DNA from 4 places in the Paenibacillus sp. AD87 genome. Region 1 is predicted to be linked to each of the others. Evidence: riboswitches for the same ligand, from Rfam matches in the RefSeq annotation. Region 1 holds a riboswitch; each other region holds the start of a gene.
What was found. Region 1 has a riboswitch for cyclic di-AMP ahead of gpAD87_RS24255 (3D domain-containing protein). Riboswitches for the same ligand answer to the same signal wherever they lie in the genome.
Positions count from the first base shown of each region.

Region 2: another riboswitch for cyclic di-AMP. It lies ahead of gpAD87_RS07480 (3D domain-containing protein); the one in region 1 lies ahead of gpAD87_RS24255 (3D domain-containing protein).
Region 3: another riboswitch for cyclic di-AMP. It lies ahead of gpAD87_RS19390 (hypothetical protein); the one in region 1 lies ahead of gpAD87_RS24255 (3D domain-containing protein).
Region 4: another riboswitch for cyclic di-AMP. It lies ahead of gpAD87_RS16040 (C40 family peptidase); the one in region 1 lies ahead of gpAD87_RS24255 (3D domain-containing protein).

Region 1 is NZ_LXQN01000019.1:114,524-118,319, forward strand. Features, by position in the region: gene rsmA (16S rRNA (adenine(1518)-N(6)/adenine(1519)-N(6))-dimethyltransferase RsmA) at 1-181, opposite strand, end outside; gene rnmV (ribonuclease M5) at 186-731, opposite strand; gene gpAD87_RS24255 (3D domain-containing protein) at 888-2,072, opposite strand; cyclic di-AMP (ydaO/yuaA leader) riboswitch at 2,346-2,599, opposite strand; gene gpAD87_RS24260 (TatD family hydrolase) at 2,841-3,611, opposite strand.
Region 2 is NZ_LXQN01000007.1:1,635,862-1,639,657, reverse strand. Features, by position in the region: gene gpAD87_RS07490 (prenylated flavin chaperone LpdD) at 1-171, opposite strand, end outside; gene gpAD87_RS07485 (polysaccharide deacetylase family protein) at 321-1,109, shown strand; gene gpAD87_RS07480 (3D domain-containing protein) at 1,242-1,910, opposite strand; cyclic di-AMP (ydaO/yuaA leader) riboswitch at 1,913-2,109, opposite strand; gene gpAD87_RS07475 (amino acid ABC transporter ATP-binding protein) at 2,394-3,116, opposite strand; gene gpAD87_RS07470 (ABC transporter substrate-binding protein/permease) at 3,103-3,796, opposite strand, start outside.
Region 3 is NZ_LXQN01000007.1:4,385,783-4,389,578, reverse strand. Features, by position in the region: gene gpAD87_RS19405 (urease accessory protein UreF) at 1-389, opposite strand, end outside; tRNA gene gpAD87_RS19400 (tRNA-Leu) at 810-892, shown strand; partial or broken gene gpAD87_RS32990 (hypothetical protein) at 999-1,064, shown strand; gene gpAD87_RS19395 (glutathione peroxidase) at 1,043-1,519, opposite strand; cyclic di-AMP (ydaO/yuaA leader) riboswitch at 1,887-2,062, shown strand; gene gpAD87_RS19390 (hypothetical protein) at 2,180-2,578, shown strand; gene gpAD87_RS19385 (HAD family hydrolase) at 2,744-3,436, shown strand; gene gpAD87_RS19380 (Nramp family divalent metal transporter) at 3,577-3,796, opposite strand, start outside.
Region 4 is NZ_LXQN01000007.1:3,692,137-3,695,932, reverse strand. Features, by position in the region: gene gpAD87_RS16060 (xanthine phosphoribosyltransferase) at 1-374, shown strand, start outside; gene gpAD87_RS16055 (hypothetical protein) at 473-802, shown strand; gene gpAD87_RS16050 (hypothetical protein) at 926-1,144, shown strand; gene gpAD87_RS16045 (carboxymuconolactone decarboxylase family protein) at 1,262-1,591, shown strand; gene gpAD87_RS16040 (C40 family peptidase) at 1,696-2,160, opposite strand; cyclic di-AMP (ydaO/yuaA leader) riboswitch at 2,166-2,297, opposite strand; gene pelA (pectate lyase) at 2,711-3,670, shown strand; tRNA gene gpAD87_RS16030 (tRNA-Leu) at 3,789-3,796, shown strand, end outside.

The sequences.
Region 1 (3,796 bases):
CGATCTCAAGTGCGCCCTTGGACTCGTCCAAATCAGCTGCATTTACAATTTTGTTCAATATATTTTGATCGATCAGAAAGTTCTGACCTAAGCTCTTCTTGAATGAAAATCCGTGTCTTTGAATAATTTCTTTGGTTCGTTTGGGTGTTGCAATTTCTACGGTTTCTTCCATGCCTTTCATACGCTCACAATCCTTCACGTTCAATTTGCGATAATGCTTCGGAGAACTCTTCCCGGGTAATCTGGAATACACTCAACCGCTTGTGGAACTGTTTGCCATTGCAATAACCTATGCCCAGCAGATTGCCCATCTCCATACGACGTGCAGCAGCCTGTGGGTGCACAATCAGTCCCGCCGCAATCAGATCCTCCCAATCAATCAGACTGGGTGCGCCTTCATATGACGTGTGCACACGTGCCAATGCATGACGAATCGCCTCCGGTGAGGCGTTCTCCACCCCGATGTCGCCTTTACGCGTAGCATCCGCCTCAGGGATGAAAGCATGCTTGCAACCAGGTACTTTATTGGCGATAATTTTACGAATACGTTCACCAGCATGATCCGGGTCTGTCAGTACGATGACACCACGTCTCTCTTGAGCAAGTGCGATCCGCTTTAGAATGCGCTGGTTGATGGCGGACCCACCAGTCTCGATCGTATCTGCCTGAACCGCACGTCGAATGGCTACGGTATCGTCACGGCCTTCTACCACGATCACTTCTTTTATCATGTTCCATTTCTTCCTTTCTAACGCAAAAAGAAGAGGAATATCCCTCTTCTCTGCCAAACGGCGGGGGAGACTGAATTCAGACCCCTCCGCCGCATATTCCGCATGAATCATTCATGCTTATATTTTATAGCATTCCCATTTCAAAGTAAAACGATTTTAGTTCGCTTCCGGCTTCACCGGACCAATCACATATACCGTCTTGCCTTTCTTCCGTCCGAAGTTCAGGGCATGCTTCACACTATCATAATACACATCAATTTTGTTGCCTTTAATGGCACCACCTGTGTCTTCCGCGCGACGGAAGCCAAGGCCCTCGATATACACCCACCAGCCAATCGGAATGATTTTGGGATCAACCGCAATGGTACGTCCCTCAGTTACCCGAGTACCTGAAGCTGTTTTTGTGCCGATACCAGGCTCTTCAGAAGAGTATGCCGTCATGGATACATTTTTCAAGACTTTTGAATATTTAAAAGAACTGCCTGAGACGGTAATTACTTTGCTGCCCGAGGCAGCGGTTTTCTTCGAGTTCGTGGTTGTTGCTGTTTTTGTCGTGGAAGTCTGCGCCGATACCGTCTGAATCACTGGCTCTTTCACAACAGGTTTGGCTTTGGTACCAATGGCAATCACTTTATCGACGCGATTCGTTGCGACCGATTTACCCACCATTTTTTTGGAGACCAATTCTCCATCCTGAAACACTTTTTCAATATGCTGTACAAGTGTGCCTTCTTTACCGCTCACAACGACACGATTGTCGCCTTTGTACAAGCTAGGGTCAGCCGTTTTGATCACTTTATAAGCAATCGGATGTTCCACTTCCACCGTACGCTTTGTTACCCGCACTACACGGATTTTCATATCCGCTTCAATAGTGGTTCCAAGCGCCGGATATACTTTGTCTTCATTTGCAATTTGAATACCTGATTTTTTAATCGCATCTTTTACCGATGAATCGGTTGTATACAGAGTCTTGGTGTCCCCGTCTGCCGTAATATTAACTGGAACGGCCCGCTCAATAACGATGCGGTCTCCATCTGTGATCGCCCCATTCAAGGGCATGGATACCTGATCGTGAGGGCTGACTGTGATTGACTGCTCCTCCAGCATTTCCTGAAGCATTCCTGTACGAGTCTCTACCGCTTGAGCTTTGCCATCAATAACCAGTGAAATTTGTTTCCCGGCCTGACCGTAAACGACTAACAAGATCATGATTGTAAGCGCAATTGAGAAAATCGCGATCAATGCCATTTGACGCAAGTTCTCATGCTTCCACCGCAACGCGAAAGACTTACTGGATGATCGTGACTCATGGGTCTCTTCTGGTTGGAATGTGCCCACTTCTCCGTCCTCCTTCATAGCCTCGCCGTCTAAAGTAATGCATGATGTCTTTGACGCGACTATACCAAATTTTCTACAGAACACAGATCGGACCAACATAATCCGGTTCTGCACCATGAATCAATCTTCGCAACATGATGTCATCCTCCTGAATACTTACCGTATGATGACAGTATTTCTTTTATTCAAAAACAAAAAAGCCAAAGAAAGAGTTTAAGAGGAACTCTTTCGTGGCTTCCGAATGATTCTGAATATCGGAAATTCATGCACGAGGTTGCCTCTCTTTTTCCGCTTGCGAGGTTAGCTGTCGGGTTCGGGCGAAAGAGAGCCGCCCTATCTCCGGTCATCCGCTCATGGCGGACGCCCTTGAATTCACCCCGAGACCCAAAGAAGAAATCAAATACGGCTTCGCAGATTCATACGCTGCTTTTGGGTCAGCGCATGTTGCGCATCGGCTGCAATCACCGATGTTTAAGCCCTATTGGTTCCCCCGCTCTCCGTTAACGGAGACTCAGCGAGACTGATTCATGAAAGTAATGTTGTTTCATCGGAAAGTGTCCCTTTGTTCATCCCCCGAACATCTGTCCAATTTTCCGCACAACAATTCACTGAAAAGATGATATCCTGTTTCTATGCATGTTGTAAAGCGTTGTTCAAGTACGTTTTTCTAAATATTTGGTTAAAATATTGTAATATTCTTGATTTATTTGGATCAAAAAGCAAATTAACTCCGCCTAACTCACTTTTTCACCCGTTTTGCTCGATCTTTTAACGAATCCCAAATCGTTCCATGGCATTTTTGGTCGTTATTGCTGCAATTTCCTCTATCGAAATGCCTTTAATTTCCGCAGCTGCTTCTGCAACCAGACGTACATGCGCTGTCTCATTTCGTTTTCCACGATAAGGGTGCGGTGTTAAATAAGGAGCGTCCGTTTCGATGAAAAATCGGTCCATAGGAACCTTCTCAAGTACCTCTTTGGGTTGCTTTGCATTTTTGAACGTGATTGGCCCTCCGAAGGAAAGATGAAAGCCTAAATCCAGACACATTTTCGCCGTTTCCCAGCTGCCAGAGAAGGAATGCATGACACCGCCTACTTCTCCAGCTTTCTCTTCACGCAGAATCTTTACAATATCTTCATGCGCATCCCGGTTGTGAATGACAATCGGCATATTCAACTCACGGGCAAGACCAATCTGTTGTCGTAATACGCGATGTTGAACCTCTTTCGGTGAAGTGTCCCAGTAATAGTCTAGACCAATTTCACCGATGGCTACCACTTTTTCATGCTTGCATAAAGATGCAATCCATTCCAGATCACCCTCTTGCATTGTGATTGCATCCACTGGGTGCCAGCCTACGGCAGCATATATAAAATCATAGGTTTCAGCCAGCTTCATCGTGGTTGGAATGGTCTCCCGGTTAAAGCCCACATTAATCATGCGACCAACGCCTGCATCCACAGCACGCTGAATCATTTCCTCGCGGTCCTCGTCGAATTGTGGTGCATCCAGGTGTGTATGTGTGTCGAACAACATCATGCTGTATTTCTCCCTTCATGTCGAATAAACGACTATCTCTTTTTAATCCATCCTGCAGTCTTAACCAGAACATAACTATTACTAAATTGGATCATGTTTTTTTTATATTTCTTTCATTGTTTGTTGAGCACAACATGTAGAACGAACAAGTTCCTTCATATCTATATGTGCTCATTTTTAGGCAA
Region 2 (3,796 bases), on a different contig from region 1:
TTGCTCTTTATGCCCCGGAATATGCATCGTAGCCCCGCTTACCCGCTCACGGTCCGGATAAAATGTCGCTACTGCTCCAATATGTGATCTGCCTCCAGTTACCATAAACACCTTGTCTTCCCCTGCCTCAATCACCTGTAAACGAACGGAATTTAAGTCGTATGTACTCATCCTGATCCACCTGTCCTTTTATATTTATATATGGTGGAATTATGGCTCCGATTTAATAAATCAGCAATGAAACATCTCACATTATGCATAAATACGGATGGCCCCGGGCATACCAAAGAGAACGCAATTTGGGAAAAGGAGGCACTAACATGCGTGTACGCCTCATCATGTTATCCATCATGGTCATTCTTCTGGGAGGAAGTTACGCTCCTGCTCAGTTATGGGCTTCTTCAAGCCCGCAAACCGAACCTGCTTCGAAGTCTGATTCTTCCGAAGAGGAGCAGCTGACGCTGGGACAGCTCAGACAGAAATATGCGGATACATTCAAAACAAATGGCCCCTCGACAAAAAAGGTCGCACTGACTTTTGATGACGTACCTGATCCACGGTTCACCCCGCAGGTGTTGGATATTCTAAAAAAATACAAGGTGCGGGCTACGTTTTTCATTGTGGGACATCGCGCTGAGAAACATCCGGATTTAGTGAAACGCATGGTAAAGGAAGGGCATATTGTTGGCAATCACAGCTACAATCACCCGGAGTTCAGTAAGCTGTCCATGAATGCATTTCGCAAACAAATCTTACATACCGGGGATATTATTCGGAATCTGGCGGGCTACACTCCCAAAATGATTCGTCCACCTTATGGCGACATTAATGAGCAACAGCTGCAATGGGCGGCCAAACAACATTACAGCATTGTGAATTGGAACGTCGATTCCCTGGACTGGAAGGGCCTCTCCAAAGAGGAAGTCAAACAAAACATCCTGTCGGCCGTTAAACCAGGTTCCATTGTTCTGCAACATGCAGGAGGCGGTGTCGGATCGAAGCTGAGTGGTACCATCGAGGCGTTGCCTGAAGTTATCGAGGAATTGCGAAACCGCGGGTACGAGCTGGTGACTTTGGACGAAATGCTGGAACTGCCAAAGGGTAAATAGGTTTAGAATACGGCAGTCGGATATTCAAAAGGGTGTCCTTCATTCACATTATCGTGATTGGAGAACACCCTTTATTGTTTAATTTAGATTTAGTTGGAGTCACATATGATGATGTGCAGCTACGCTTTGATTTTATTTCAAAATGTAAAGTTCAACATCCTGAATACCAAATGTGCTCACGGATTGCTTGCTGCCAGGAATAAAGATATCGATCTTGTGACCTTTAATGGCACTACCCACATCACGAGCCGTTGCGACAAATGCCTGTTTTGGCAGTCCGGGATGTGTATGACCTGTCACCAGTACCTTTGTACCCAATGGAATGATACTCGGGTCTACTGCAATGGTACCCAATTCAAGCGGATTACCGAAGTAATCCACAGCACCCCATCCTCCATTTTCGGAAGCGTCTGCGGAGTATGCTGTTGCTTTGACGTCGACAGCTTTGCTGTAATCAAACGTTTTACCCCAGGCTTGTACAACTTTACTATCTGCATTAACGTCAAGGCTTGCGGCAGTTACCGTTTTGGCCTCCGTTTTAGCTGCTGCAGCAGAAGCAGTGTTCGTTGTTTTACCAGGGATCGTAATTTTCAAACCACCATAAATGTTGTAAGCTGAAATGTCATTGTTAGCTTTAATAAGAGCGTTAAGTCCAACTCCATATTGTTTGGATAAGGTGTAGAAGGTATCCCCCTCTTTGGCCACATGAACTGAATCAGCATGAGCCGGAACGGCCTGAATGAGCATTGCTGCTGTCAGCAAAGCTGTTGCTGTTTTGGCTATACGTTTCTTGTTAATCATGGTCTTCCTCCCTCATTATGCCTGCGAAGTTAGTTGTCGGATTCGGATGGAGGAAACCACCCTATAGGTTCAATTACATTCATAATTTATGTAGCCCTAATTCACCCCAAGCCGTGTGCAAATGATTCTTCCCCAAGCACACTCTGCATCGTTACATCCCCCACACTCCCAACTCCGGAAGTTTCGGCAGGAACAAATATATCACAACTTTGTAACCAAGAGTCGTAGTAAATGTTACCATCTGGCTAATTCACTTCAATATTTTTGCTGAATTCAAGCGACTTTTTCAAAAAAATGTCTATTTGAGCTTATATCGTTGATGACAGAAACGTTACTTTTTATGTAAATCCGTGCGTATTCACACGCACAAAACAATCCCTGCCGACAGGTCGCCGACAGGGATCTATGAGGGAATAAGAATTCTCATCCACAGTATATATTTTGCATTTTCATCCAATTCATCCTAATGATGACTTGGATGGATTAGAGCACTTTAGCAAGGAAGTCACGTGTACGTGCATGCTTAGGCTCACCAAACACTTCAGCAGGTGTTCCTTCTTCTACAATAACCCCACCATCCATGAACAGGATGCGGTCCCCTACTTCGCGTGCGAAGCCCATCTCATGCGTTACAATAACCATAGTCATGCCGCCCTCTGCAAGCCGCTTCATGACATCCAGTACTTCACCGACCATTTCAGGGTCCAGTGCTGAAGTAGGCTCGTCAAACAGCATGACATGCGGCTGCATCGCAAGCGCTCTTGCAATAGCGATCCGTTGTTTCTGTCCACCGGACAGCTGATTTGGATAAGCGTCTTTTTTGTCAGACAGGCCAACCGTCTTGAGCAAATCTGCGCAGATTTGTTCCGCTTTCTGTGCAGATTGTTTTTTCACTTTAATGGGAGCAATCGTAATGTTCTGCTGCACCGTTTTGTGCGGGAACAGATTGAAATGCTGGAAAACCATCCCCATTTTTTCACGAGTTGCATTAATGTTGTGTTTAGGGTCAGTGATCGAAACTCCCTCAAAGTCAATCTCACCGGAAGTAGGCTGCTCCAATAAGTTCAGACAACGCAAAAAGGTACTTTTCCCCGATCCGGACGGACCGATGACCACGACAACCTCGCCTTTACCAATTGTTACGTTAATGCCCTTGAGCACATCGTTATTTCCATATGATTTGTGTAATTGTCTAACGTCTATCACTTGCACTCAACTTCCTTTCCAGTCGACCCAGCAGCTTGGACAAAATGAACGTCAGCACAAAGTAAATGGCCGCTGCAATCAGGAATGGATTCATTCCTTGGTACGTAATGTTTTTGACTACACTTGCCTGATACATAATGTCCACCATACCAATAACCGAGATGATGGAGGATTCCTTGATAATGGTCACGAACTCATTACCGATCGCTGGCAACACCGCTTTGAACGCTTGTGGGAGCACGATGAAGCGCATTGCCGCACCTCTGCCCATTCCCAGGGACCGAGCTGCTTCCAGTTGGCCTCGATCCACACCCTGTATACCTGCGCGGAAAATTTCAGCAAGATAGGCACCACTATTAATGGATAGTGTGATAATCCCCGCCTGAAGCGGCGAAAATGTAATACCAAACGTCAAGGCAAGCCCGTAATAGATAATCATCAACTGAACCAGCATTGGTGTACCACGAATAACTTCAACGTAAGCTGTTCCGATCCAACGCAGAATTGAAACGTCATGCAGACGTAACAGACAGATGATCAAACCGATAATTACCCCGAATATTACACCGAGTGCAGACAGTAAGAGGGTGTAACCTACACCTGTTGCGTAAAAGCTTTTGTACTCCCAGAACACTTGAAAAATGTTTTGATCTTTTTTCACCTTGTCTGCCATCAACTGG
Region 3 (3,796 bases), on a different contig from region 1:
TCATACTTAGCCAGCGTTTGTTCGAGATGGCTAAAATCAATCCAGGGGTGTAGTGCGCGAGCTAGCTTAATTAGTCGTTTGCCCATAATGGAGGCATGTTCTCTAAGATTGACTGGGGTGCGCTGGACATGAACGAGTTTGTCGATGAGGGCTGTACGCCATGCGTCCTTGTGATCTGCGGCGGTGTATATGCCTTTAATCGCCATACCTTCCAGACGCACGATGCTGGGATGCAATTGACAGCGCATGAATGATTCGAGATCTTCAACACTACGAATGGTACCTTCAGCGATATGGGCATCCATACCGAAGGAATGGGTGAACCCTCCGACCTGGATAGAGGAATCAAGCAGTTTGACATAATCGAGCAGCTTATTCCCACGGTTCACAATCTTTCGCCTCCTACGTTCGTTAAATGTTATGTTAAATAACATTTATACTCCTTTTTGGTTCGCTTTATGTTTGTGAATCCGAATTATATGATATATATATTCACATAAATATCCGCTTTTTGTCAATAGTTTCTTTGTTTTTTGAATATTAAATCTATTTAGTGTTATTTTATATAACTTTATGAGTTACTTTATACTAAGGGATATGAAGGATGGTAATACAAATAAAGTAGAGTGATCGGCCTAATCGGGTATACAAACGGGATTAAATTTAATCATATGCACTTCGTAGGAGAAAATGACGAGATTATACGATTTATGGAAGGAAAAGCGCAGTTAAAATGATATTAAGAAAAATGCTTTACTTTTAAACATGAACCGGGTATAATCAATTTTGTTGCCGATTATTTACGACATGCGGTCGTGGTGGAATGGCAGACACGCTATCTTGAGGGGGTAGTGGGTGTATACCCGTGGAGGTTCGAGTCCTCTCGACCGCATCATAAGAACGATAAAAAAGAAGCTTCCCGTATGGGAAGCTTCTTTTTTTTGTTTTATTTACAGTACAGATGGGCCAGACAAAAAAAGGTCACCCGTTTCCCCTGAATGCATGCTCATTCTGTCTGCTGGGGTCGGATGGCCTTTACTTGTTATTTAAGCAATTCTTTGATGTCCGCTTCAATTTTATCAGGTGTTGTTTTGGGAGCATACCGTTTCAGAACACGTCCGTTCTGATCCACAAGGAATTTGGTGAAGTTCCATTTGATGGCTTTGGAGCCGAGTACGCCTGGCGCTTCTTTGGTAAGGTGCTGGAAAAGAGGGTGAGCGCTTGAACCATTCACATCGATCTTCTCAAACATCGGGAAGCTAACACCATAGTTCATCTGGCAGAACTCGGCAATATCATCAGAAGAGCCTTTTTCCTGTGCAAACTGGTTGCTTGGAAAACCAAGAACTTCGAATGGGGAGTCTTTAAACTTATCCTGAAGCTCTTGCAGACCTTTGAATTGAGGTGTGAGGCCGCATTGGCTTGCTGTATTCACGATAAGCAGTACTTTGTCACGATAGTTGGACATTTCAACTTCCTGACCGCGAAGGGTGTTTACTTTGTAGTCGTAGACTGACATGAAAATCGCCTCCATTTCATATTCTTCTTTCTTCTATTATATTGATTACAATTAAATAATGCAAAATTAATATTGCTTTTTTAACTCAATTTGAAGCTGTCGTGTATGATCTGTGACTGATTTGCTACCTGAATTTCGCTAAAGAGAGAATTAGAGAGCTTTGATGAGATGGGTAGAGAATGGATGCGTTGTAAGCGCTATTATTGATGTGAAATGGCAAAAATCCGTCGATTCGGTGATCTGCGCAGACTTTACACCAATATGGCACGGGTGTATGATTCATATCGTAATTCCAATTTAAATTAAATTTTACATGAAAAACGAAACAAACGATAATATCGCTCTGATTAATGATTATAAAAGAACGATGTTTTAATCGCTGAGTTTCCATTCATTCATGGGTGGGAAACGGGGGAACCAACAGGATGAACTGTCCAAGACAGTAGGCATCCATGGGGTGAATTTTCCGGTGACAGCCGGAAATAGGGCGACTCTCGCGCCCGAATCCGTCAGCTAACCTCGTAAGCGTTAAAGGGAGAGGCAACAAGCCGTACGCTGGTTCATAGTGTCTTTTTGCTATGGATTATTGAAGAAGCGTCCGGGAGGCCTTGGTCCCCCACGCTTCTTTTTTGTTGTCTTTTCACGCCAAGGGAGGAACGAATGATGGATAAAGAGATGATCTTAGTGACTGCTCCAAATGAAGCAGGACGTAAATTTATCAAATTGCTGATGTACAAAAAAATGCCGTTTGCCGTTCTGACCAACAGTGCAGGGGAAGAGCGCAGGCTCCGGAGAATCGGTGTGGAGCATGTCATTCGCATGAACACGGCTGCAGCTCAGAAATGGTTTTTGCCGCAAGGTAGTGTCGGCAATGTTTTTATTTTTGAAAATAGCCTTAACCTGACCTGTCGATATTTGCAGATCTGCCGCTCATGGACATCCAAGTCCTTGTGTGTCATTACGGAACAAAGCCACCCCAAAGGGATCTATCGGGGAATGGGAGCAGACCGTATTGTATATTCCTTGAATGGGGAAGTTGGGTTTCTGCTGAATGGCTAGTGGCTAGTACTATTCCTGTGATTGATCCAGTGTCAGCTGCCTGTTATAATTGAAATCATAAATAAACGGAAACTTGAGGAGACTCATGCATGTTGGTGGGTCTTCTTTTTTATGGTTTGGGAAATAGGGATATGGATTTCCTGTGGCTAACGAGGAGGAATAGGCGTGCCGGATGTACGTGGAATACAATGGTTGTTCTTTGATGTGGGGGATACGCTCGTGGACGAATGGGAGCCGGTAGATGATATTATCGGTCAGTTCGTTCGTGAAGCTTGTGCGCTTGGTTATCAGGTGGAGATGCAGACGGTGCGAGATATATTTGCCGCCTCTTACCGAAATTACGAGCAATGGCCGATGAAATTGGCTATTCGTACCCTTATCAGCGATGAGGGGCACCGGGAACAGATACAGGAGAAGCTGAAGTTCCGCAAAGAGCTTGAGCGCCCCTTTGCGTCAGCCGACGCTGTTCTCCAGACGTTGTCGCAACACTATAAGATTGGTATCATTGCCAATCAGAGTCCGGGGACGGAAAATCGGCTGGATAGCTACGGCTTGCGCAAGTATGTGGATGTGCTGGCCTGTTCGGCTGAAGAAGGAGTGTCCAAGCCTGATCCTGAATTGTATGCTGTAGCGTTGAAACAGGCGGGATGCAAACCTGAGGAAGCGGTCATGATCGGCGACAGGATTGATAATGATATTATTCCGGCTAAGAAGCTGGGTATGCACACGATCCGGATTTTGCAGGGTTATGGCAGGTTCCAGCCGGAGCTTGCGGATGCAGAGCGTCCAGACTGGACTATTGAATCACTGGAGGAACTTCTTCCATTGTTAATGGTAACTCAAAATTCAGACAACTAAATAAGAGCAGTGTTTAAGATCTAATCGGTATAATTAGGCTGCTGCTCAAACATATAAAAGGCTGATCGTCTCAAGGGGTACGTTACTTGAGTTGATCAGCCTTTTTGAGTTAGACAAAATACGGCGTAATCCCGTTTAACCTAGAACAACAGAATGGTCTGGATAATCAGATACACATTCAGGACAACGATAACTCCGGCAATGATCCAGGAGATGATTTTGAGCCAAAGCTTGTTGGCAAAAGCCCCCATGCTTTTTTTGTCACTCGTAAACATTACCAGCGGAATGACGGCAAAGGGTAGCTGCAGAGACAGCACAACCTGGCTAAGAATCAACAGTTCCTCTGTTCCGTGCTCTCCG
Region 4 (3,796 bases), on a different contig from region 1:
ATGAACTGGGTGTTCCGCTGGTATTTGCTCGTCGCAAAAAAACACTTTTGGCTGACCCCGACGCCTACTGTGAAAGAGTACCTTCTTTTACCAAAGGGATCGTAACGGATATTATGGTGTCGCGTGAATATATTCATGAGAATGACCGTATTTTGTTTATTGACGATATCATTGCGAATGGTGATGCCGCTCGTGGTGTCATCAAAATTATCGAACGTTCGGGTGCGGAACTGGTTGGATTCGGTGTCGTGGTCGAAAAATGTTTTCAGGCCGGAGCGCGCACTATTCGTGAGCAGGGCATCCCGGTTGAAGCGTTGGTGCGCATTCGTTCACTGAACGATGGCACCGTGCAATTTGACGATAACGAATTGTGACTTTTTAAAGGAAAAAGTGCCTATTTTTATAACAATGCCTTTGCATGACCGCTGATTTCATTTATAATGGGGTTATGTTAGGGAGAGGAGGCAACACCATGGGTAACCAACCGGCAACAGAACAATTTTTTATTGATAAGCTGGCGGAATCGAAAGTACATTTTGAGCGTGCCCTGGATTGTAAACATACGGAATTCGATGACCTTTATCCCTATATGATTGAACATCCTCAATTTTTCTGGTACAAACGCTACGTTGCCTGGTCAGAATTGCTGACGATTGTAGGCTTGTGCGAAGAGTTGTCCTTCTCTTGGAAAGAACAATTTACACCGCATCAAGTGGAGTACCTTGAAGAACGTGTGATGTCCGCCAAAGTGCTTGATTTTTGGTTTGAGAAGAACGACAGCAAAGAGCACGCGCAGCGGTAACTTTCAGTCGGGACATACTTTCGAATGACATGACAGTCCAATACAGTCACGTGAGACCTAAATGACTTTTCATTTAGGTCTCTTTTTGTAAATAATTTTTTTGGGAAAGTAGGCGCCATAAATATGATCAGTGATGCACAATTGGATGCACTGCGTTTATCGGGTGAAAAAGTAAGGGTAGTACGGGACGAGATTCAGTCCAATGATGTGACAGGTATTGTAGTGGCTTGGGACGGGGAGCAGGTACTCATTCGCCGTCAGAATCGGCGTGTGGTCAAGCTTGATCGGAATTACCGATATCAATTGTTCAGCGAACCACGCGAGAGCCTGCTCGAAGAATAGGACATGCCTATTTAGGTTCATTTACCATGGATGTTTTGGCATAATTACACCTCTCCGGAGAGAAGATAGGTACAGTGAGAGCTTGTAACATATCAGCCGAGAGGATGTGCGGTAACCATGACACTGATGAATGATAAGGTTCATGCCTATAAAGATCAGATTGGTGAATTAAGCGATGTGCTGCCAGCTGTGGTGAAGTCTTATCATGAGTTCACTGGAGAATGTTTTCAGGCAGGGGCGATTGATGCCAAGACCAAACAGCTGATTGCGCTGGGTATTGGACTGTTTGCGAACAATGAGGTGTGTACGTTTTACCATGTGGAAGAGGCACGTGCCAAAGGAGCGACCGATCAGGAGATTATGGAGACGGTTGCTGTGGCTGGAGCGGTAGGCGGAGGCCATGCGCTGTCTCAGGGTGCAATGAGAGTACAGAAGGCTTTACATTAAGTATAGAAGTCTACAGCACACCGGATTTGTAAACAAAAGCCCCAAACAAAGAGGAGGTCCCGGATTCACCCGGAGCCTCCTCTTTGCGCTATATCAAATCAAACTTATATTTTGCCCAGCATTTTGTTATACATAAATTGTCCTGTTACCCGGCGTGCTGTTACGTAACGATCGTTGAAGTAAGGATTGGATAATTGTGTGATGCTGACACCCTTGCTGCTTGAAGCATGAGCGAACTGTCCGCCCCCGATATATACACCTGTATGTGAAATGCCATTGCCCATCGTATTAAAGAATACCATGTCACCAGTACGCAGATTAGCTTTGGATACCGGAGTTCCGGCCTTAGCTTGTTGCTGGGAAGTGCGTGGTAATTCAATGCTATATTTGTTGAAAATATATCTCATAAATCCAGAGCAATCAAATCCGGCCATTGTTGTGCCGCCCCATTTGTAAGGTATGCCAGTCATGTTGTTAACGACGGTGTTAATACTGCTTGCCTCTGTGCTTGCTGCACCGGATGTAAATAGAACTGCTGCTCCAAAAATGGAGATGATAAGCTTTTTCAAAATTTTTGTTCTCCCTTCGATGCCTACGGAGTTAGCTAAGGGTTCGGTAGAAGGTTCCCTATATTTCCTATGTATAAGAATAATTCACCCAAAATGGTTCCCCCGTTTTCAAACATGAAACTCGGCAAATGAATAATTAAGTTTTTGTAACCTTTTGAAACTATATTGCATAAATGCGAAAATGTCAAACCGATTTTGAACACTTCTTATCATCTCAATGTTAACGGAATTATCGCTATTTATGTAGAAATAACTCGAATATTGGGTTTTAATAGATGACAAAAAAGTAACTACTGTTTCAAATGGAGAAAAATTGGATAATTTATTGGCTTTCTCACATTTCGATTAGACGATACCTATAGGTTAAGACAAAGAATTTGTTACATATTGTTGCAATTATTAACAAAATTCATTGTTTTGCATAGAATTCTTTTTGTATAATCCACTTATTGGATGAAAAGAAATAGTTTGAGTTTAAAAACAAATATAAGGAGGGGAGACGCTCAAGGAAAACAGTTTGCAGAAAATGAATTGGGGAGTGTTCTAAACGATGTTGAAGGCACAAGCAAGGTTTGCATCTTTGGTAATGGCATGTACAATGATTTTCTCTGTTGTCGGAATGGTATTTCAGCCTGCTGCTAAGGTATCTGCTGCAGACGCATCTGGAACGACAGCAAGTATCTCAGATATTTTGAAGAATCAACGTCCTGACGGGGGATGGAAGAAGGATTACAAAGAAACAAGTGGTGAGTGGGCCAAATCTACGATTGATAATAAAGCTACATACTCAGAAATTAGAAGATTAGCGAAGGAATTTAAAAAGACAAATGATCCGCGATATTCGGCTGCTGCCATCAAAGGAATCAACTTTTTGTTAAATATGCAGTACTCCAATGGAGGATGGCCACAAGTATACCAGAGCTCAGGCTATCACAAACACATTACCTTCAACGACGATGCCATGATTAATGTCATGTACATGCTGGATGAAGTAGGTGCACGTAAAGGTGATTTCTCATTCATCGACAGCTCTCTTGCGGATCGCAGTAAAAAATCAGTTGCCAAAGGTGTAGATGCTATTCTCAATACACAGGTTGTAGCAAATGGTAAACTGACTGCATGGGGACAGCAGCATGATTCCAGCTCCCTAAAACCTGCAGGAGCAAGGATATATGAAGTGCCTTCTCTAAGTGCTGGAGAGAGCAGTACGATTGTAAAGTTTTTGAAAACAAGACCGTCGAACTCGAAAATTAAGGCTTCCATTCAAGCGGCAGAAGCCTGGTTCAACAACGTGAAAATTACAGGATACAAGTATGTCAGAGAAAACGGAGATAGCAAACTCGTAGCTGATTCAGGTGCATCGCCAATTTGGGCACGTTTTTACGAAATTGGAACGGATAAACCGATCTTCGTAGGACGTGATGGGGTTGTGAAATACAAACTCAGCGATATCGATAAGGAAAGAAGAGGTTGGTATGCCTGGTATGGCAACTGGCCTTCAAAGATATAATTTATAAAAAGCTTTATCATTGAAGGCGAAATTATATTTTTTTTGTTGACACTAATTACCTGCACATGATATATTATCTCTTGTCGCCGCGATATAATTTCTCGGAGATAAGACATACGCGGTCGT